Regions from separate parts of the Virgibacillus ainsalahensis genome, predicted to be linked through region 2. Evidence: riboswitches for the same ligand, from Rfam matches in the RefSeq annotation. Region 2 holds a riboswitch; each other region holds the start of a gene.
The links. Region 2 has a riboswitch for lysine ahead of ACZ427_RS05570 (Na+/H+ antiporter NhaC family protein). Riboswitches for the same ligand answer to the same signal wherever they lie in the genome.
Positions count from the first base shown of each region.

Region 1: linked by a shared signal. The riboswitch ahead of ACZ427_RS18835 (amidohydrolase) and the one ahead of ACZ427_RS05570 (Na+/H+ antiporter NhaC family protein) in region 2 are both predicted to bind lysine.
Region 3: linked by a shared signal. The riboswitch ahead of dapA (4-hydroxy-tetrahydrodipicolinate synthase) and the one ahead of ACZ427_RS05570 (Na+/H+ antiporter NhaC family protein) in region 2 are both predicted to bind lysine.

Region 1 covers NZ_AP043943.1:3,796,517-3,804,501, forward strand. Annotated here, with positions in the region: gene ACZ427_RS18825 (hypothetical protein) at 1-1,233, opposite strand, end outside; gene ACZ427_RS18830 (hypothetical protein) at 1,476-1,664, shown strand; gene ACZ427_RS18835 (amidohydrolase) at 2,623-4,221, opposite strand; lysine riboswitch at 4,435-4,609, opposite strand; gene ACZ427_RS18840 (N-acetylmuramoyl-L-alanine amidase) at 4,705-5,859, opposite strand; gene ACZ427_RS18845 (hypothetical protein) at 6,059-6,289, shown strand; gene ACZ427_RS18850 (ABC transporter permease) at 6,394-7,641, opposite strand; gene ACZ427_RS18855 (ABC transporter ATP-binding protein) at 7,634-7,985, opposite strand, start outside.
Region 2 covers NZ_AP043943.1:1,186,255-1,194,239, forward strand. Annotated here, with positions in the region: gene ACZ427_RS05550 (sulfite exporter TauE/SafE family protein) at 1-462, shown strand, start outside; gene ACZ427_RS05555 (bifunctional metallophosphatase/5'-nucleotidase) at 475-1,878, shown strand; gene ACZ427_RS05560 (YunC family protein) at 1,938-2,246, shown strand; gene yunB (sporulation protein YunB) at 2,351-3,115, shown strand; lysine riboswitch at 3,164-3,341, shown strand; gene ACZ427_RS05570 (Na+/H+ antiporter NhaC family protein) at 3,502-5,064, shown strand; gene ACZ427_RS05575 (sodium-dependent transporter) at 5,299-6,831, shown strand; gene ACZ427_RS05580 (methionine/alanine import family NSS transporter small subunit) at 6,833-6,946, shown strand; gene ACZ427_RS05585 (M23 family metallopeptidase) at 6,986-7,912, opposite strand; gene ACZ427_RS05590 (YhcN/YlaJ family sporulation lipoprotein) at 7,981-7,985, opposite strand, start outside.
Region 3 covers NZ_AP043943.1:748,418-756,402, reverse strand. Annotated here, with positions in the region: gene ACZ427_RS03455 (SDR family oxidoreductase) at 72-938, shown strand; gene ACZ427_RS03450 (MerR family transcriptional regulator) at 1,613-2,176, shown strand; gene ACZ427_RS03445 (DUF2187 family protein) at 2,193-2,402, shown strand; gene ACZ427_RS03440 (outer membrane protein assembly factor BamB family protein) at 2,530-3,879, opposite strand; gene ACZ427_RS03435 (DUF4352 domain-containing protein) at 3,904-4,665, opposite strand; gene ACZ427_RS03430 (hypothetical protein) at 5,225-5,383, opposite strand; lysine riboswitch at 5,809-5,988, shown strand; gene dapA (4-hydroxy-tetrahydrodipicolinate synthase) at 6,117-7,019, shown strand; gene ACZ427_RS03420 (VanZ family protein) at 7,335-7,451, opposite strand.

The DNA of each region.
Region 1 (7,985 bases), 1.3 Mb from region 2:
AAATCCATCCACAGCATATCCACAATCAATTTTCCCGCAAAGGATATACGCGCCTTTTTCCTTATCGTAAACATAAACTGGAGTCACTTCGATGTAGTCGTACAGCTTATCAAATGCTTCATCTTTAGAAAGCTTGACTTCGTGACTTTCCTGGAATCGATTAAATATATCCACAATGATGGAATTATCTAGATAATCCACGGCATGAAAATTTTCCCTGTCCAGGATAATCCGGAGTTTCCGCTCAATGACCCGGTTCGTTCCTTCAGCGGGTTTAATATCTGCAAAAATATAACCATTCTCACGATACAATGCTGTGAGTCTCCATTTGCCATTATCAGCAGGGAATTCACGCTGGATAAAATTTCTTACTTCTTGTGATGCTTTTTTCTGATCTGTTTCTGTTAAAGGAAGCGTATCTGGATCAGCTTCCTGTCTCAGAGCTTGTTCTATCGTCACATCTACTGACAAATCGTAATCTTGTGCTTTGAACGCATGGACGTCTGTTGTTTCCCATTCTATAGGCAAATCTTTTTTTACGTACGAGCCCTGGTTTTCCACTTCTTCAAAAGAAATGGTGCGCTTCCCGTCATTTGTGAGGAAAATTGTTGTTGTGCCATAGACAGCGAGCCATTTCTTTTCATCCTCAATCGGTATCTGCAGCAGCTGTACTTGTTCTTTAGCAAGTGGAGCTGTTGATTCAGGGGTTAAATCAAAGGGTTCCCAATTAATCTGTTCTTCATGTGGAAAAACACCATCAATGGAAAATAATATAAGCTTTCCGTCTGCGTTAAACTTCACTTCAATTATGCCAGAAGGATAAACAGGTACATTATCCACAGCTGCCTGGAAATATAGTGAGTAATTGTCATCATTCATTAGTTTAAATTGACGGCCAAATTCCAGTCCGGTGAGCTCTTCCACCCATTCAATTGCATTTTCAGTATCGGCATCGGGAAAACCGCTTTGCTCTGCAAAAGTAACATCTTCAACAAAGATAACTCGCTTCACTTTTTTTGAATGGATATCCATATCAATGACCGCTGTGCCGGGAGGGTTGATGTCCTCATCTGTCTGATCGTTGTTCTTAGGAAACCATTCCATGGAAAGAATATAAAATGTATCCTGAAAATCGTCCGTTTGTCGAAAAATAGAATGTCGTTTTAAATAGTAACTGTCCAAACCAAATGTATCGGCAGTCTCATTCACGAGCTCCTCTAAAATTTCATGCATTTTAAAACCTCACTTTTATCGTTTTCTTAAGTATATCATTCAACATCTTACGTAAAAATAAAAGTCATTTAAAGACCGTTTTTTAAAGTGTCTTTTCACATAAACAGCATACGGAACTTTCTTGATTGAAAGGTTGGAGAGAATAAATATCAGTTTAATGGTATTTTGAGTATGATTTATTCAAAATTAAATGTAAAATGAAAGTAAGATGGTAAGTTGTACATAGAGAAGGGGGTGTTTGTTTGACTACGAAAGAGGAAGTCATTCAAATCATTAAAAGTTTACCGGATAGTGTATCAATGGAACAGATCATGCATGAATTATATGTTCATATTAAATTCCAGCAAGGTGCACAGGAAATGAATAACGGGAAATCCGAACCGAAAGATAAAGACACGATTAAATCAAAATCCGGAAAATGGCTGCACTAGAAAACGTGGTTTTTCACTAATTTTGAGATTGAACGATCGAACGCAGAGAAGAACCGCTTGTTCAGTCACTCATCGGGTAGATGAACGACAGAACGCAGAGGAGAACCGCTTACTCAGTCACTCATCGGGTAGATGAACGACAGAACGCAGAAGAGAACCGCTTGTTCAGTCACTCATCGGGTAGATGAACGACAGAACGCAGAGGAGAACCGCTTGTTCAGTCACTCATCGGGTAGATGAACGACAGAACGCAGAGAAGCACCGCTTATTCGGTCACTTATCGGGTTGAAGAACGCCCGAACGAAGCGGAGAACCACTTATTCGGTCACTCATCGGGTTGAAGAACGCCCGAACGCAGAGGAAGAGCCGTCATTCGGTCACTCATCGGATTGATGAACGCCCGAACGCAGAGAAGCACCGCTTATTCGGTCACTTATCGGGTTGAAGAACGCCCGAACGAAGCGGAGAACCACTTATTCGGTCACTCATCGGGTTGAAGAACGCCCGAACGCAGAGGAAGAGCCGTCATTCGGTCACTCATCGGATTGATGAATGCCCGAACGCAGAGAAGCACCGCTTGTTCAGTCGCTCATCAGGTTGATGAACGCCCGAACGCAGAGGAGAACCGCTTGTTCAGTCACTCATCGGGTAGATGAACGACAGAACGCAGAGAAGCACCGCTTGTTCAGTCACTCATCGGGTTGAAGAACGCCCGAACGCAGAGGAAGAGCCGTCATTCGGTCACTCATCGGGTTGAAGAACGACCGAACGCAGAGAAGCACCGCTTGTTCAGTCACTCATCGGGTTGAAGAACGACAGAACGCAAATGTTTTTTAGTATATCCACGAAAAAAGCATACCAATCACTATGTGGTTTGGTATGCTTTTTAACTTGTTCATTCAAAAGTGAACTATTTATCCTTTCATAAGCCTTCGTTTTTCGGCAGATGTTCATGAAATTAGTTTTTCTGGTATTTGATATCTCCACCGATAATTGTCATTTCGATTTCTGTATCGAGTAGATCATCCGGATCTTCCATCTCAAATGGGTCCTTTGAGTAAACGGTCAGATCGGCCAATTTCCCCCTTGAAATGGTTCCCTTTACAGTTTCTTCATTTGTTGGGTATGCTCCCATTTCAGAGAATAACCGAAATGCCTCCTCCATCGATAGTTTTTCCTTTTTATTCCATCCATCATGCGTTTGTCCGGGTGCTTTTCTTGTTACAGCTGCATGAATCCCCAGCAAAGGATCAACAGGTTCAACTGGCGCATCCGAACCACCTGCACAGATTACACCAGCTGATATTAGTGATTTCCATGCATAAGCAAGGTCAATTCGTTTTTCACCCAGTCTTTCTTGTACCCATGGAAAATCCCCAACCAAAAATCTTGGCTGTATATCTGCAATTCGGCCTGGCACTGCCAACCGATGGATTAAATTATCCCTTAATACCTGCACATGGATAAGCCTGTCACGGTGGGAGGCAGAAGAGAATTGATCCAGTACATCCAAAACATTTTCCAGAGCCTGGTCGCCGATGGTATGAACTGCGATTGGCATGGACAGGTCCCGTGCGCGTTTAACAATGTCGAAAAGTGTTTCCTGATCTAACATGGCTTCCCCGTAGTTTGTTGAATCATCGTGATAGGCTTCAGATAAAAGCGCAGTGCTTCTGCCAAACGCACCATCTGCGAAAATTTTTACAGCGCCAATTTGTAATGTATCATTTCCGTATCCGGCATACATACCAGATTCCCGTAAATCATTCAGGAACTCATGATTAATTAATAGATTACACCGGAGGCCAAGCTGCTCCTCATTCAAGAGTTCATCATAGATTTGATATGTCTGCGTAAGACCGCCTAAATAGAGCGGATCGTTTGTATGTACGCTTGTTAGGCCTTTCTCCATCGCAAACTTGATGGCTTTTCGCATTGCCGATTTCAGCTCACCATAAGATTTCTCCGGAATATGCTGATTTACGATATCTGACGCAGACTCCAACAGAAGTCCAGTCGGTTTTTGTGTATGTTCATCCAAAACGATCGTACCACCCTCGGGGACTGTTATATCCGGATGGTAATTGCTCATTTCCAGTGCTTTGCTGTTAACGAGAGAAGCATGTGAACAAATTCTTGATAAAAACAAAGGACAATGTGGTGCCACATGATCCAGCTCATGCAGTTCAGGAGCTGATCCATCCGTGAACAAATTTTCATCCCATCCGGTTCCAACTAGCCATTCGCCCGGTTGTAAGCTATTCGCTTTCTGTTGAATTTGCTCAAGCATTTCCTGTTTGGAAGTAATGCCAGTTAAGTCGAGACTCAGAAATGTATTGGCAAGCATGGAAAGATGGAGATGGCTGTCAATTAAACCTGGGGTAACCGTTTTTCCATCCAGATCGACTTTTTCACTGGAAGCATCTTCCCATTGAAGCAGCATGTCTTCTGTTGTCCCCATATCAATAAAGTGGCCATCTTCAATTACAACAGCTTGCACTTTGGGTTTTGATGGATCAAATGTATAAAAGTTCCCATGTGTATAGATTTTTTTCATGATGTGTGCCTCCTTTAGTAATATTGTTCATTTTTTGCCAATCGAATGGCTTTCTCATTGTATGCAATGAAACAGTTGATGTGTTTGTGTCAGGGATATGCTGAAGGAATGAAGGGGATGATGAGGTTGTTTCTCGTAATTGCTTTTTAAATATAAAAAAACAATGATAGAAAATAACTTACCATTGTTTTACAATATACGTTATCCTCCATTTCGATCAGTAGTTCTCCATGTATTGTTAAACATGGCAGTATCTCTCTTCTTCAAAGACATACCAGCAGTAATAAGGATGACACGTATTACGCTTCGGCAAATAATCCTTTCATCAATTATCATCGATGTCATTCTACTATTGAGTACTAGTATTATTTGCACCTCTACCTCACCGATCTGATAAGGTCTGATTTATGAAATTATGCTTATGTTATCAGAAGATATACCATTATTCAAGAAAAGCTGCCCTTGTCTGGACAGCTTTTCCTTTTAATTATGAAAATAATTTTTCAATCCGTTCGTAATCGCCTCTGCTGCTTTGTATTGATAGTCAGAAGTTTGCACAACAGACAGATCATATTGATTCGATATGAATCCAAGTTCAACAAGAACAGAAGGTGCGCTTGTATTACGTAGCACACGATAGTCTCCTTCCATAATGCCCCTGTTGTTCAAAGACGTAGTGGAAGCCATTGCAGACTGTACCTGTTGTGCCAGTGTACGGTCTGTATTACTGTAATAAAATGTGCTGTTTCCATTCACAGAAAGTAAAGGAAAGGAATTATAATGCAAGCTGACAAAAGCATGGGTGTTGTGATTATTACTGATGCCAACTCTCTCATCGAGTGAAATAAAGTAATCTCCGGATCTTGTCATTGTTACATTAGCCCCTGCACTTTCCAACTGTTGCCGGACGATATCAGCTGTAGATGAAACCAAGTCTTTTTCGTAGACGCCATTAATACCGATTGCACCGGGGTCCTTTCCACCATGCCCTGGGTCAAGAACGATATGATAGCCTTCCAGTGATCCATTTGAGTTCTGTGATACCGGTTCACTTACATCATTGCCTGAGCCTGTGCTTTCAGATTCACTTGTTTCCTTTTCGGAATTTACTGCTTCTGATTCAGTTGCTTTATCGGTTAGCCATGAAGCAATCCATCCCGTTGATCCGTTACCTAAGTTAACTTTATGCCAATCACCTGATGTTTCCACTATATTGTATGTATCTGGGGATGAAGTTAAACCAATGACCTTGTGATTTGTCCCGGGCCCGGTCCGGATATGTACACCGTTTGCTTTGACTGTAACTGACTCAGCTGATGCTGAAGTTTGTGAAACAGTAGGGGTACTGTTTTCTTCAGGTTGGCTAACCGCAATCAGATGATGTTTAGCTACCCAGGCTTCTTCACCACCGTAATAGGTTTGTACCCAACCGTATTTTTCCTGAAATGCGATAACGTTGTCACCTTTGCTTAGCGAACCGACAATTTCCGCACCGTCAGCAGGTTCACTACGTACATTCAGTAACGAATTGCTGACTTCGTATGTTTTTTCATTTGCTGCGTACACCGCGGTCGGAATAAATAGAAATAAAAATACCAGGAAACCAATCCCAACCGTCAGTTTGTGTGTGATTCTCATAAAGTCCTCCTTTGCTGTGGGTAAAATTAAGACTATTAAATTAATAATAATAGTTAATTGTATCCGTAACAAGTGAAAACTAAACACTTTTTGCAAAAAACCATCCGGAAGAACTATGGATAGATGATTATTGTGTTTTTTGTCCTATTTTGGTGTCGATTGTGAGGGGATCTGACATCGTTCCAACAATAATATTCGATTGCTAGTACTCATCGCCTGCATTCATCCAAACATCACCCTCAAGCCAGAGCTCATCACCTACATCCAGTCCAACATCACGCTCAATCCAGAGCTCATCGCCTGCATTCATCCAAACATCGCCCTCAATCTAGTGCTCATCGCCTGCATTCATCCAAACATCACCCTCAAGCCAGTGCTCATCACCAGCATCCATCCGAACATCACCCTTAATCTACTGCACATCGCCTGAATCCAGTCAAACATCACCTTCAACTCAGTAATCATCACCAGCATCCATCACTATACACAAAAAAACGGAGTTGCTTCCTTAAGCAACTCCGCTAATTACGTTTCTTATGCCCGAATCCATTTCCAAATCTCTCCAGGTGTTGCGTTCTTTCCATACATCAAAATACCAGTTTTAAAGATTTTTCCGGCAAGTTTCATAAAGATCCAGACACTGACGACTAAAATAGCAACTGCGATGATTATTTCAATCCACGGCCACTCTTCCATGATGGAGAGCCGTAGCAGCAATACGCCAGGGGAAGTGAATGGAATATACGTACCAATTTGAGCTATCAAGCCAGTTGGGTCGCCTATAACCGGGCCGATAAAGATAAATGGCAGGAATGGGAGCATCATCACCAAACCTTGGAAGTTCCCTGCAGTTGACACGTCTGTCATCGTCGCACCGATACCGACAAAGATGGATGCAAATAACAAATAGCCTAATATTGCAATAGCAATCAACAACAGGAGTTCAGGAACGAATAGATACTCCAGAATCGGCATATCCATACGCCATATGACTACTGGCAGGACGAAAACAATTAATACAACGACCTGGATGATTCCTAACACAAAATACCCGACAATCTTTCCTTGCATCAGTTCTCCTGGGGTTACCGATGATAATATAATTTCAGCAATTTTGTCCTTCTTTTCCTGGGAAGCACTCTGGAAAATTGCCATTCCTGTAAACACGATGGAAAGCATAATGATGGCAGCAAATGCTCCTGGTACGATTCGCTCCATTAAATCTGCACCCAATCCGGTATCTGCTTCTTCGCCACCTTCCTCATTTGCAGCAATATCCTCTGCTGTGGTTTCATCAAATACCACACCCCGGGAGATAACTGCAGCCTCTTCCTCCGTTAGTCCAAGCTGCTCGACTTGCATTGCCTGGATGGGTGCCTCTAATGCCTGGACCTGACTGCTGAAAAATGAATCAATTTCATCCGTTGTATAAACGGACACAACGCCATTTTCCAAGGTGCTTTCATTGATGAAGATATAAGCGGTGTTCTCCTGATCTTCTAATTCTGATTCGACCTCTGCTTCCGATATGTCTGTCTGCTGCAGTTCCCAGTCAAATTCAGTCTGTTCCACGGTATTACGCATAACATCCAAGACGCCAAGCTGATCATTTACATAGACAGTGGTAGAAGAAGTCTCCTCTTCATCCGACCCACCAAAAATCGTTGGCATCATAAAGAAAAACAAGAAAATAGCTGGTGTCAAAAATAACCCGATAATAAATGTTTTGTTTTTCATATTACGTTTGATTTCCCACTTGGCAACCTTCATCGTATTACGCATCTATTGCACCTTCTTCCTGTAATAAATTCTTATCTGTAGCAATATCAATAAATATTTCATGCAACGAAATCCGGTCTATCGATAATTCCTGGATGAACAAATCATCCGGCAGATTTTTTAACCAGACTGATGGCTGGACATCCTTTGACAAGTAAAGAATGGATATTTCTTCCTGCTGTTCGATTCTTTGCACATCTGGCAGGCGCTCAAGCACATCACGTTCATTTTTTCCACGGATGGTACATTTGAAGTTCGCATATTGTGTTTTCACATCATCCATCGCACCATAAATTACCTTCTGTCCCCGGTGGATAAGAAATAGTCGATCTGCCATTTCCTCGACC
Region 2 (7,985 bases):
CTTTTTTTTATAAAACGAAAGACACCGGTAAAGCTTGATTCAGGCACTGATAAAACAATGTGGACATTTCATCTGGAAGGGAAAACGAATCATTATATTTTTTCCATTTGGCCGGCATTTTTCATTTCTTTGATTGTCGGTACACTCTCCGGGTTATTTGGAATTGGCGGTGGTTCAATTATGGTTCCTGCCATGATATTATTATTCGGTTTTCCGGTACACATTGCAACAGCGACATCGATGTTTATGATTTTAATTGTCAGCATTGTAGGGGCCAGTACCCATATTACACTTGGCCACATCCCATGGGAATATGTTTTCTATTTCATCCCGGGGGCTTGGGTTGGCGGTAAACTTGGAGCACTAGTAAATCAAAAATTAAATGGAAAAATACTTGAATGGATTTTACGTATATTATTAATATTCATTGGTATTCGAATGATTTTTCAAGGTCTGTCTTAAGGAGTATGTCAAATGCAGGAGAAACTTTATTTTTATTATACAAATGACTTACATAGTAATTTTGATCAATGGCCGAGGGTTGCAGGCTTTTTAAAAAATGCAAAAGCAAAGAAAGCAGAAGCGGGGGAATCCTGTTGGCTAATTGATATTGGTGATCATGTCGACCGTGTACATCCAATCGCTGAAGCATTTATGGGAAAAGCCAATGTGCAATTGATGAATGATGTTGGATATGACTTGGCAACAATCGGAAATAATGAAGGAATCACCTTAGCCCATCAGGATCTTTTCCAATTATATGATGATGCTGATTTTCAAGTAGTTTGTGCGAATCTTCACAGTAAAGATAATATAGAACCTCACTGGCTGCAGCCAACTGTTCGTATTGAATCGTTTAATGGAGTAAAGATTGGTGTGATTGGACTTACCGCTCCATTTAACGCTTTTTATGAACTGTTGGATTGGCACATATCTTCAGAGTTTGAGGCATTGGATAAATATATAAATGAACTAAGGACGTCAACAGATATTATTATCTTAATGTCACATTTAGGATTTACGGAAGACCAGGAAATTGCACGAAGATTTTCTGATATTGATGTGATTATTGGTGGACATACCCATCATCTGCTTAGAACAGGAGAATACGTAAATAATACGTTAATCACGGCTGCTGGAAAGCATTGTACGTTTGCAGGTGAAGTAATTTTAACATGGGATCATACAGATCGAAAGCTTGTAAAAAAGGAAGCATATGCCACTGACATCACACATCTGGCAAAAGATTTGCAAACGGAACAAAAACTGCATGAGTTGCACGACCAGGCTGAGGAAATATTAGGCCGGAAGATTGTTCATATAAGTAAACCGATAGAAGTGAAATGGTTTAAAGATACAAAAATTATGCAGGAGCTGACGAATGAGGTGAAAACATGGACAAATGCGGACTGTGCCATGTTGAATTCTGGTCTCTTGTTGGACCATTTTCAAGCAGGTGATATTACATACCAGGATATTCACCGTATTTGTCCACACCCGATTAACCCCGTAGTTGTTTCACTTAACGGTGATGAGCTGCTTGAAGTCATTCGTGCATCCTTTACAAAGGATTTTATGGAATTGAAGCTGAAAGGTTTTGGGTTTCGTGGAGAAGTGCTCGGCCGGATGATTTTTTCAGGGCTGGAAGTTGAAACAGCATTTCATGTGAAGGGCGGGGAGTATGTGAAACAGGTTACCATGAATGGTACACCATTGAAATCTGAACATACATATTCTGTGGCAACTGCAGATACATTTACATTCGGCCGTCTACTTCCGGAAGTAGCGAAATCGGAAACGAAGCGTTATTACCTGCCTGAGTTTTTGCGGGATTTATTAGCGGATACTTTACGGAATAAGTTTGGCGATGAATCGTGACACTATAGCCTATTTGTGCATACCATGTATTGTTATCACAAAGGAGGTCTTCTATTTCCATGATTACAGTCAATCCGTTAGAAGTAGACGGCATGTTTTTTACAGCAGTTCGCGTCGAGTTGCCTAAAACGAATCTATTAACGATTTCCAATGATGTGGGCTACATTATGTGTGCGGCATTGGACGTGGACATCTTTAATGAGATACCGAAATTAAAAGAACGAAATGTAATTGCTGCTCGTGCGATGGGTGTTAGAACCATTGATGAATTATTACATGCTCCATTAGAAAAAATTACAGATGCTTCCAAAGCATACGGATGGGAAGTTGGTATGACAGGCAAAGATGCGCTGATGAAAATATCTTAGTTGTACGAATACAGTAAGAAAATTTAACGGAAAAACTTTACATTCTAACCCCCTTAAAACAAGCATAAATTTGTTATAAGGGGGTTTTTATGTTGAAAAAGCGAATGCGATTTAGAAAAAAAATTGCGCCACCTCCAGGGAAAAATGTATTAATAATTACCTTCATATTATTTATGGTTTTTGTTTTCTTTAGTATCTGGATTATTAATAAAGGACTCACACCAACATTACTGGAAATAGCAGAATTAAAGACAGAAGAATTTGCTACAAGAGCGATTAACTCTGCAGTACGATTTGCTGAAGAATATGATTTTGAAGAGGTGAGGTCCATTACTAGGGATAATGAGGGAAATATAACTACATACGGCTGGAATTCTTCTGTGGTAAGTGAGATAAACCGTGTATCAACAGATCGCGTTGAAGAGTTTTTTACGAGTATGAACAGAGGAGAACCGCTTCAATTTGATCATCCGCTTGAGGAACCAGCGGAATATGAAGACGAAGAAAAAAGCTATACCGAGCTGGATCCTACAGTAGTTGATATACCCATCGGTCAAGCAACTGGAAATACACTGCTTGCCAATCTGGGGCCAAGTATCCCTGTTAATCTTGAATTAGCTGGAAGTGTGAGAACAGACGTTATCGAGGAAGTTGAAGACATAGGTATTAATGGAGCTTTAGTTACCGTTTATTTGATTGTAGAGGCTGATGTTCAAATTGTTATCCCTTTTACAACAGAAGTGAAAGAAGTGAGCACCAAAATATACATCGATTCAGGAGTGATTATGGGTGATGTTCCGGATTTCTATGGCGAAGGAGATGGTGGCCCCTCAATCGCTGTACCAAAAGATGACTTGCAGAATGACTGAAAATCTAGTATATTAATATCGGAATTAAATAATTAAACCTTATCAGATCGGTGAGGTAGAGGTGCAGATAATAAAAGTAATCAGCAGGAGAATGACATCGATGATTGTTGATGAAAGGATTGTCTGCCGAAGCATAATAGGGAGGTCAGCCTTATTATTGCTGGTATATCCTTGAATAAGGGATATACTGTCATGCTCAAAAATTGCATGGAGAACTACTGATCGAAATGGAGGATAACGTATATTGCGGGACAATGATAGGTTATTTTCTGTCATTGTTTTTTTTGTGCTTTCATACTACCTGAAAGAAATTTATGCTCGTTATTTCAAAGCTTTTTAGTTATCTTCGTGCATAGTTGATTAATAATATTTGGAGGTAACCGATAATGGAAGGAACATTTTATTCAATAATACCGGCTGTTCTTATGCTTTTACTTGTTTTACTAACGAGAAAAGTGTTGATTTCTTTAGGAGCCGGGATTATTGTCGGGGTATTATTCATTCATGATTTTAATATAGTGGACGCCTTAAAAGAAATATGGATTGTTTTTGCAGAAATCTTTATTTCCGATGGGGGATTAAATACAGGAAACCTCCTGTTGATTGGTTTTCTTTTATTACTGGGGGTTATGACAGCATTTCTGCAGGCATCTGGCGGAAGCCGGGCATTCGGGGATTGGATTATTAAGCGGGTGAAGACAAGAAGAGGGGCTTCATTGATGACACCTGTTTTGGGGCTAATTATTTTTATTGATGATTATTTCAATGCTTTGGCAGTTGGTCAAATAGCACGTCCTTTAACGGATCGTCACAATATCTCCAGAGCTAAACTTGCTTATTTCATTGATTCAACATCAGCCCCTATCACAGTAATTTCGCCAATTTCAAGTTGGGGTGCCTATATAATTGGTATTCTTGGCGGGTTATTTGCTGCAAATGAAATAACAGATATGCAGCCACTAAGCGCGTTTATTCAAATGATTCCACTCAATTTATATGCTTTGACATCAATAATACTTGTATTTCTGGTAGCCTGGTTCACAATGGATATTGGGCCAATGCGTACACATGAAAGACGAGCAATTGAAAAAGGGGAATTAATCAATCCGGATCAGGATAAGGTTCCAGGTGATTTAGGTGACACGTTTGAACCACATAAAGGTGGTAAAATAATTCATTTACTAGTACCCATTTTAGTGCTCATTATAGCAACTGTAACTTCTATGATTATTACAGGTGCCAATGCAAGTGAGGGTGATGTTACAATATTAACAACATTTGCCAATACAGATGTTAATTTCTCTTTATTCATTGGTGGACTGGCTGCGGTATTAACCAGTTTTGCTTTTCATCTTCAGCAAACTGTACCAAGAGCAAAGGCAGTGAAAGTCTTTTGGGAAGGAATCAAAACAATGCTCCCTGCCATTTATATTTTATTATTAGCATGGATGATTGGCTCTGTGATCGGGACATTGAAAACGGGTGAATATTTAGCGGAAATTGTAAATAATGCTTCCATTAGTGCATCGATGCTCCCGTTTATGTTCTTCTTAATTGCCGGATTAATGGCACTTGGTACAGGAACTTCATGGGGGACATTTGGCATTATGCTGCCAATTGCAGCAGAAGTAGCGGTTATAACAGATGTAGATATGCTGCTTCCATCATTAGCTGCAGTGCTAGCAGGGTCGGTGTTTGGCGATCATTGCACACCTATTTCAGATACAACAATTTTATCATCAACTGGAGCAGGTTCGAATCATATTGACCATGTACTGACACAATTGCCATATGCATTAATAGCAGCTGTGTTTACATGTACAGGTTATCTTGTTCTGGGACTAACAGGTCAGTTATTGCTAGCGTTAATCATTGTATTTGCTCTGCTGATTGTTGGTGGTTTAATTTTTCGATTCTATTCACAGTCCAATTTAAATAAAGTTCAATAAATTAAAAGCATTCTTTCACGTAACGATGAAAGAATGCTTTTTTTATGTAGCAAAATCCAAAAATAATATAAAGAAGAATAATAATATAGAAAATTACAAAATTATTTTGACATGATCAGAAAGCACCGCTATAATACAAGTGAAGTCAGAAAAAACCAAACATTTCAAACATTCCCTGTTATATTTGAACATACACTTATGATAGGGAGAAAAACAAAAAAAGGAGGTCTATACATGAATACTCGTTCACAATGGGGGACAAGAGCAGGGTTTATCCTGGCGGCAGTCGGCTCTGCTGTAGGGCTGGGTAATATTTGGAGATTTCCGGCGGAAGCATATGAAAATGGTGGGGGAGCATTTTTTATTCCCTATTTATTTGCCTTACTTACAGCTGGGATTCCTATTTTAATTATGGAATTCACAATAGGTCATAAGTATCGGGGATCAGCTCCGCTATCGTTCAAAAGGATGAACAAAAAGGCAGAGTGGATAGGCTGGTGGGGAGTGTTAGTTGCCTTTGTTATATCTACTTATTATTCTGTAATCATAGCTTGGGCAATGTCTTATTCTGTCTTTTCATTTAATTTGAATTGGGGATCGGATACGGAAGGATTTCTGTTTGGTGATTATTTAAACCTGGCTGATCCTGGTACGGTAGGTAGCTTTGTTCCAGGTGTTCTTATTCCATTAATTATTGTATGGCTTATTGTTTTAGGTGTTTTATCAGCAGGTGTTAAAAAGGGAATTGAAATCGCCAATCGAATATTTATTCCTGCATTAGTGGTTGTTTTTCTGATTATTGTTATTCGGGCGATAACACTTCCTGGAGCGATGCAAGGGTTAAATGCCTTTTTTGAACCTGATTTCAGCAGCATATTTTCCGCTGATGTATGGGTAGCGGCATACGGACAAATCTTCTTTAGTTTATCGATCGCATTTGCAATTATGATAACGTATTCCAGTTACCTTCCGAAAAAATCAGATATTACCAATAATGCTTTTATTGTTGGTTTTGGGAACTCCAGTTTTGAACTATTGGCAGGTATAGGTGTATTTGCTGTGTTAGGGTTTATGGCCACAGAAGCGAATGTTCTAGTAGATGAAGTAGTGACAGATGGTGTTGGCCTGGCATTTGTGGTCTTTCCTCAGATTATTAACCAGCTCCCGGCATTAAATGAGTTATTTGGATTTCTGTTTTTTATATCGTTAGTGCTGGCTGGTTTGAGTTCGTTGATTTCTATTACGGAAACATATGTCGCTGGTTTAGCTGATAAATTTAATATCTCCAGAACGAAAGCAGTATTATTCGGTGGCGGAGTGGCGGCAATTGTTTCCCTGCTTTATGCAACAGAAGGGGGATTAAACTTCCTGGACTCGGTTGATTATTTCATTAACCAGTTTGGTGTTGCAGCATTGGGTCTGGTGGAAATTGTAGTAATCGCATGGCTCTTACGTAAACTGAAAAATCTGCAGACACATGCAAATGAAGTTTCAGATATTCGTTTAGGGTCATGGTGGACAATATGTTTAGGTGTCATTACACCAATTGTTTTGGGTTACATGTTGTTTGAGTTACTGAGACAGAATATTTTTCAGTTGTTTGAGACGGAAACGGGTAACTATGGTGGATATTCGGATGCATTCATTATGTACAGTGGATGGGCAGTCGCTGCAGGTGCACTAATTGTAGGAATACTAATGTCACTGGCGAAATGGAAGTCCTCTACAAATCAGCAGGGAGATTCGGAATCAAAGGAGGTTAAATAATATGAGTGCTGGTGCAATTGCGGTTATGATTGTCGGTATGACAGTAATATGGGGCGGGTTAGCAGCCAGTATTACTTACGCAGTGAAAAAGGGAAAGGATAAGGCAAACAACTAAATTTCATGAGCCTTTACCACCTTGGTAAAGGCTCTAATCTTATTTAGCCATTTTTTCCCACTTTTTTAAATGAGGATAGGGATCAAATGACCATTCACTGTCTCCATTATCTTTGTACATTCCATAATGTAAGTGTGGTGGGAACTTGCCAGAGGTCCCCGGTGGACCATAGCCGGTGGAACCTACACTACCAAGAACGTCCCCGGGTTGAACAACCTTCCCAACCTGAATATCATCATTATAGCCATTCATATGCCCATAATAATGATAAATGTTGTAGATATCTCTAATGCCAATTCGCCAACCTCCATATAAATTCCAACCCATCATTTCAACTACTCCATAGGTTGTGGACTTGACCGGAGTTCCATAACCAGCAAAAATATCTGTACCTTCATGAATTCTCAGGCCCCCAAAACCTCTTCTGTCACCCCATGTGTTATTGTAGCTGTAGTTATAATCAGTGGATACAGGAAAATCTCTATCTGTTAAATTGATTTCCTGGAACTTTTTAAATACCTTTGATGTATTCATGATGGTTTGGACAGTGAGATCCCGTTTGTAATGATTCCATAAAGCAATTCGAATATCTTCTTCAGTTGGGCCGTATTCCAAAATTATATTTGCCATTGTATATAAAACATCTTCGGGATTCTCCGGGTCAGCTATATGATCCCCATTTCCATCCCTTCCTTTACCATCAAAGGTTTCAATTATCCCTTCATCTGTTATGTTCGTACTGTTACCTATTCCAAACCATATTTTAGGAGGAATCGCGATGGAGATGACTTGTTCGTCCTCATCATCTTCTTTTATATTCCGCTCAAAATTATCAATGGCAGCAAAATAGTACCATGGAATTTGCGTCAAAGCTTCTGTCTTTTGAAAAAGGGACATGCGTTTGTCGTAAACATTTTCTTCTGCAGTTACGTTGTAGGCACCGAAAAGAAAAGCGGTCAGCAAAATGGATAAAATAACAGATCTTCTGGTAAGCAACGGTTTTCACCTCCTGTAGAACCAATGATTTTAGTATGCTAAT
Region 3 (7,985 bases), 440 kb from region 2:
ATAAAAGTGGAATGATTAGATTGAAACAACTCATTAGAAAATAGAACCATACAAGGAGGATTTACTCAGTTATGGATCCAAGAGAGATGCAAAAAGGAAGTACCCCACGGCAACGGCAGGATAAACAGCCCGGTATCGAATCAAAGATGAACCCGCTTCCTGCTCAGCCGACAGATTATAAAGGAACAGATAAACTAAAAGGGAAAAGCGCGCTGATTACCGGTGGTGATAGTGGGATTGGAAGAGCTGTTTCCATTTTATATGCAAAAGAGGGTGCGAATGTCGCAATCTCCTATTTAGATGAACATGAAGATGCAGAGGAAACAAAGAAAATGGTAGAGGCTGAAGGTGTCCAGTGCCTGTTACTTCCGGGAGATATTAAGGAAGAATCCCATTGTGTGGGTCTTGTTGACAAAACTGTAGAGGAATTTGGGGCAATTAATATTTTGGTAAACAATGCGGCCATTCAGTTTGTCCGGGAAGATCTGCTGGATATTTCATCCGAACAAATGGAAGACGTATTCCGTGTCAATTTCTTCTCACAATTTTATTTAACAAAAGCCGCTGTCCGCCATATGCAAGCTGGAGATTCGATTATAAGCACTTCTTCGATCAACGCTTATCGTGGAAATCCGGTGTTCATGGATTATTCTGCAACGAAAGGAGCAATAACAGCATTCACACGCAGTATTGCACAAAGCCTTGCCAAAAAAGGAATTCGTGCAAATACGGTAGCACCCGGACCGGTTTGGACCCCTCTTATCCCGTCTTCCTTTGACGAGGATGGTGTAGAAAAGTTCGGTCAGGACACGCTGATGGAGCGTCCCGGACAACCATCTGAACATGCATGGGCTTACGTAATGCTTGCAGCAGAAGAATCATCGTATATGACTGGGCAGGCAATTCATATCAACGGCGGTGCATGGACTTCTTCATAGGAAGAAAAAGCGCGGAAATAGGAACCTCCTGTTTCTGCGCTTTTTTTGTATGGGTTGGTGGGCAGGCAGTGATTCGGGTGTTGCGGTAGGGGGCCGGCACTCAGAGGCAAGAGGACTGCAGTCATGGCCTGAGGTTCGGCGTTCATACTCGATAGTACTGTGCTCGCTTATGGTGGTCCGGCGTTCGGAGCGAAAAGTTCGACGCTCACACTCGATAATCCGGCGCTCGCTCATGGGGGTCCTGCGTTCGGAATGATAAGTTCTGCACTCACACTCGATAGTCCGGCGCTCACTCGTGGTGGTCCGGCGTTCGGAGCGAAAAGTTCGGCGCTCACACTCGATAATCCGGCGTTCACTCGTGGTGGTCCGGCGTTCGGAGCGAAAAGTTCGGCGCTCACACTCGATAATCCGGCGTTCACTCGTGGTGGTCCGGCGTTCGGAGCGAAAAGTCCGGCGCTCGCACACGATAGCACTGCGTTCATTCCCGATAGTTCTGCGCTCATGGCGAAAAATCCTGCGCCCATACAAGGCAAACTAACATCTCTCCATTTGAAATATAATTTACTCACACTTGCCACATTTATCACATACTCATCCCACTTTATTTTTTTATACTAAGGATACGATCGGAAATTAGAAAGAAAACATGCAAGCAAGAACAAAAAGGAAAGACGGTGAAAACATTGGAATTGTTAGGTATCAATGGTTTGTGCCATATTGTTGGCATTTCAGAGAATACTGCAGCAGATTGGATTAAGGATTTTAATGTTTATATCCCGAAAGCAGACCAGCAGGATGCTACCTATTATCATCCTGAAGCGATTGAAGTATTGAAATTCATCAAGCAATGTAAAGATCAAAACTATGCAAAGCCGCAAATTATGGACATGTTAGCTAATAGAAGTTTTCCGATCACAGTAGACAGCTCCATAGAAGATGTGAAAACGACATTGGAACAGGGAAATTACAAAGAAAATATTTTATCGGTCATGCAGACGATAGGAATGACCGTATCCAATGTAGCCAACCAGGAAAAATGGTTGAAAACGATCCAGGAGCAGCAGTATGAACAAAACAAACGAATCAAACACACAGAAAAACAAACAGAAGAAATAAATCATTTAAAACGAGAGATTCAAACATTAAAACAAGAACTTACCAACATAAAAGAAAATGAAATCAAAAAGGAAACGTTCGTTAATTTATTTAAAAAATCAGAGCCGATGCATTTGCTCTAAAGTGGGAGGAATCGTCATGTTTCAGCCGGATGAGAAAAAAGCTAAACCAGGAGATGTTATCGAATTTATACGAGAGGATAAACTGTTGAAAGGAAAGGTGTTGCATTCCCAATTAAAAAACAGCAGTATTGTCGACATCTCCTCCTTGAATGATATGACAGCACTGGAGGTCAACCATCCTAACACGGTGGTAGGGCATGATAAATACAGGATTATTCAATCCTAGATGTGCTTTCAGAACAGTGATTGCTAAACTTATACAGCAGAAAAATTACCCCCCCAATGCATTAGAAAACCGGGCAAAAGCGGCCCGGTTTTTTCTGGTATTCTGACTTGCAAATTACCTTTTATGTTCAGTCAATCGTTGTCAAAAATGCTTCTCTTTCATATGGATCTTCCTGATCTTCCTCGATGTAAGGCACTACGATAAACGTATTGTCCTGATTATCATCCGGTTGACTTGGCGTAATTTCACCATCCATTACATATCCGTCTGTAACTTCTCCGGTAGTTGGAGCAACTGTTACAAGGAAATCCTCTGCCTTCTGAGCATTTTGACTATTCATTGTTCCTGTCAAAATCACTGTCCCATTTTCTGAGATACGCACATCCACATCCATCAAATCTTCGCTTATTCCATACCCCTCTGCTTCTAAACCATCATTTCCTGTAAAGGCCCAGGCAAGTGTCTGACTATCTATCTGATAACCTAAGACAGATTGTTCCAGATCAATAAACAGCATATTCCCATTTGATTGGACGTCAGGATATGTTTGCTCATACATTTCGAATGTTTTCGGAAGATCAAGTGTACTGACTTCCTCTCCCGTCTCTTTGTCCAGCTCTGTAAGTGTATATTCTCCAGTTGTTCCACTTCCTGTGTGCATCAGGGCAAATAACGCATCATCAGTAGGATGCAATGTGTAGTAACTAGTATCCTGTGACCAGATTTCTTCACCGGTTTCTTTGTTAAGTGCTTTGGTAAAGCTGTTTGTGTTGTAGATAATCATCTCATCATCCATCGTGATGTTTGACATCATCGAACCAGACAATCCAGCATCAAACGGATCTGTAGACCAACCTTCATTTCCCTCCTGGAGATCCGTCGCATGAAGGATATAAGTATGTTCATCTTTCGTAATATAGTAAAGTCTTTCTTCATCCACCTTCATTTGATGGACAGGGACTCCAGGCTCAACCATTGTTTCAACCGAATGGTCTTCCTCTCCCACTTTATAAATAATATCTTCGAAGGCTGTATAATAAAAGCTATTCGCATATACTGCCGGTGTCCAAGGCATATCATTATTACCCGGGTATTCCGGTTCTGCTCCCTCACCATTCTCATTAATCATTAATGTACTATCAGCAAGCAACGTATTTCCCCCGGTAGTAAATGAGGAAAAATCCTCACTGATATAAAAATTGACACTCGACCCCTTCACTTTCGGATCCTCATCCATTTCTTCATTGGAAAAGAAAATCGTCTGATCAAGATCAGCTTCTGTTTTTTCCAAATTAAAATCATGAATATTTATGATTTCCAATTCCTCGTCTTCCGGTGTTGTTTCTGCTTCCTCCCCGTGGTTTTCACTTCCAGCACCCGGACTTTCTGGACTGGTTTCTGCTGTATCTGAATCGGAACAACCGATGACGAAAACCATGACAACCATCGCCATTCCCAACAGTTTTATATCTTTCATATGATACAACTCCTAAGTCGTTTTTTACTGAAGCTCCCAAGCATAGATGGTACTTAAATCATAATAATTACTCAGATAATATGAATCTTCATCTGCGTATTCCTGATCGATGGGAAATACGAGATATACCTGCTGCTCTTCCCCTGGATTAAGTGTAACGTCTTCCATTTCCCCATCAATAAAAGGTACATTTCCGCCATCATTAATCGTAGTGCTAGCATCTTTTCTTTCCAAATCTGGTCTTATCGTGAATTCATGACCAAAATTTGTTGAAAACGTACCATCCCCTTGATAATATTCCGCATGTTCCCCGTCGTTTTTAAAGGTTACGTCAACAACGGCCTGGGTTTCTCCTTCACCCGCTTCTTTAATCGCTTCATGCTCTGTTACTTCATCCGGCAGTATATCTGTAATGAAAAAGTCGTTTACTTTAACTACGACACTATATTGATGCTGCCAATGTCTAATCTTACCTTCCTCCCCCATTGGTGTAACAAAGACATCATCGCCATTTTCATTCGTTGTTCTTTCCGCATTGCTTAAATCATCTCCGCCCTTACCATACTCATCCTCTTTGGCTTCATCACTTTCCGCTGTGTCCGTTTCGGTGGATTCTTCTTCCGTTGATTCTTGCTCAGATATTTCTTTCTCTACTTCTTCGGCTTCATTCTCTTCAGAAGCACTTGTTGATTGCTCTTCATCAACCGTCTCCCCGCTGCTTCCGCAACCACTTATAATGAGTATGCTCATGATCATCACAGCAAGCAGCATCATTACTTTTTTCATTTCCCTACCTCCTCGCTAACGTTACAAAACTAATAGTATTCTAGCATAGTCCTCTGGCTATAAGTATCCACAGAAAGTAACACAAAACCATATCAACTTATTAAAATAGGTATTTTCTCACAGGTTGTTATGATGATATTTCCTATAAAATGAAACCTGTTGACCCCCTTTCAAGACAGTTAGAAAATTGCGATAAAATATAAGGAGCTTATAAAGATATATGCTTAAAGTAACGAGGCAGGACTGGTGAACATTAATTGAGGTTTAATACGGGTGAAAAAGAGGGGATTCGTGCATGGAATCGATATTGGATATTCATCCGATGGTAGTCCTATAATGTTAGGTGATTCTGCTGCACATTTGATGAAATCTAAATGAAGAAAGCGTATGAAAATCGAGTTTGAAATGGATATACTTTCCCATGCAGCAGATTTTCCTGATCGTTCCTTTAATCGCTGCTTTTTGAGCAAAAAGAAAAGCCTGAAAAAAATTCCTCTTTTCCAGACCCAAGTGGGAAGTTTCAAATCGAGCGGCCGCCGATTGATGGTTTTCCTATCGTTTATATTGTATGTGTTCCTTCTTCCGTATGAATAACTTTGATTGCCTTTAGCTGATCTTTTGTTTTTTCGTCCGCTTCTTTCTTTGTCTTTGCCTGAACAATTGTTTGCTTTACAAGACCATCCTCTGTTTGGTACGTGATGTGATAGTCACTTAGCATATATATGATAGCTCCTTTCTATCCTGAACATGTATATTCTTGTGGCGGTGTGGTAATAGAACAATAACCTATGACTTTCGCCCGAATTTTTATTTTTATACTTAATCATACAGCTACTCATTTTATCATATTCTTTCTCGCATGCAACCCCTATCATATTTTCCCTATTTTTTAGAATCTTCAGCTTTCTAATCCCCCTATCATAAAGGGTGTTTTCACCATTACAACCCTACATCTACCTAAAATTTATTCATCATTCCTTATGACTCTCGACGAAAACTATTAAACATTGCAACGGATTTTCCCCACCCAATTTCCATCATGGCTTGAACGAAAATAAAATTTATTCATTCTTTCCCTTGCGCAATTCAATATTTTCTGTTATATTACAGTCAATTAAATATTTTCTTATTTCATAAGTTTGAAATGAGGATAGAGGTGCAACTGCCATCACTACACAATCGGAGGATGATGAGATTCTATGAGGATTGTGAAAAGGGGTAATTGCCGAAGTGGCGGGAAACTCATATTTCTCGGGACTGGTTCTGCTATTGAATAAATATGGAACTGTCATATAGGGAACTATATGGAGGGCTATCTTGCGCATGGAAACGAATTGTAAAATGACTTTCTACAGCAGTAGCGAAATCCCTCGCTGCTGCTTTTTTGCATTTCCCATGCATGGCCTTTCCACCTACTGTTTTTTAAAATTTTGGCAAAGGGTGTGGAAGTTATGTATTTTGGGCAAGTTTTAACAGCAATGGTGACACCATTTGATTACCAGGAAGAAATTGATTATCATGCGACGCAAACATTAGTGGATTATCTGATTGCGAACGGATCAGATGGTTTGGTGGTAGCCGGTACAACCGGTGAATCGCCGACATTGATACCGGAAGAGAAAGTCGATCTTTTCAAATTCGTTGTGAAGGCTGTCAATGGACGTGTCCCGGTGATTGCCGGAACAGGTTCCAATGGAACGAAAGCCTCTATCCAGTTGACGAAACAGGCAGAGGAAGCCGGTGTTGATGGGATCATGCTCGTTACACCATACTATAACAAACCAAACCAGGAAGGATTATTCCAGCATTTTCAGGCAATTGCAAGTTCCACCAACTTACCTGTAATGATGTATAACATTCCTGGCAGAAGCAGTGTTAATATGTCTGTGGAAACCATTTTGCGTCTTTCAGAAATCGAAAATATTGTATCAGTCAAAGAAGCAAGCGCTGATCTTGGCGCCATGACAAAAATCATCCGCAACACACCAGATGATTTCACATTGTACAGCGGCGATGACGGGCTGACATTACCAGCTTTATCTATCGGCGGAGCAGGCGTTGTTTCGGTTGCTTCACATGTCATTGGTAATGAAATGCAGGAAATGGTTGCTTCATTTAAAAAAGGAGATATTGCTGGTGCTGCTTCTCTTCATCAGGATCTGCTTCCTGTGATGGAAGCATTATTTGCAGCCCCAAGTCCAGCACCGGTAAAAGCTGCCCTGAATATAAGCGGTGTTCCAGTGGGTGGCGTTCGTCTGCCAATGATGCCACTGGACCGGGAAGAAACTGCTGTATTGCAAAACGTGCTGACGGAAGCAAGGGGATATTTTTCCCGTTTTCGGGCGATTGTATAATTACAGGGGGGGGGGGCTGAGCCAAAGCAAAGGATCAGACCCCTTTTCCTTTAAGCCAGATAACTGATTTGCGCACTAACACGAGTAGCAATAGTTCAAAATAAAAATTATCCTTTCAGAAAAAAATTCGTCTTTATCTCTGTTCTCTTGAATCCTTATCTGACTTTCCCAAATAATATAAGAAACCTGCCGATGATAAAATAACTAGCATAGTGTAAACGAACCCCATCGTTATCACCTCTTTGATTAACTAAATCTTCAGCTAATCTGCTTTAATAGTGAAAAAGCTACTGCCTTCTTTAACAATCGCATACATTAGTTTAATGACCTTTTCTTAAATAAAACTAAAATCAGAAATCCTAAATATCCACCTAATGTGTTTAATATAATATCATCTACATCAAATACACCTAATTGAGTAACGTATTGCAATGTTTCAACTTTGCCAAAACTGGTTAAGTTATTTCCTCGATGAAGCAATGGCGATTATAAAAAATATAAAAAACACCACGCCTACCCCTAGTAATAATGTTACTAAGCTCACATTATCCCACCCTTCGATTCTCTTCTAACAAATTCTACTCAGTAAAACATATAAAATTACTCAAAAAATAAAAATCCATCTATTTTTTAGTTTTCAAATGATTAACTTATTAATTATCATTTTTTTCCTGGAGGCATTTCTTGGGATCTAAATTATTCTCCCTAAACAGTATTGGCAAAAAGAGTTATGAAATCAAAAGCAAACCGCCTCTGGCAGCATTTCATCAGTACGATTTGGAGAAATCTAAAGTTTCATCTAGTTCATTTGCTGAACAGAATTGGCATCTTTTCTTTCTATCATCCTCCAGAAAAACTACCCTTTAGCTTAAGAAACTTCCAAAAAATATAACGAAAACTAACAAACTTGATAAACCCAACGTAATAATTACAGTAGTCACACTCCTTGCCATTCCCTGCCAATCT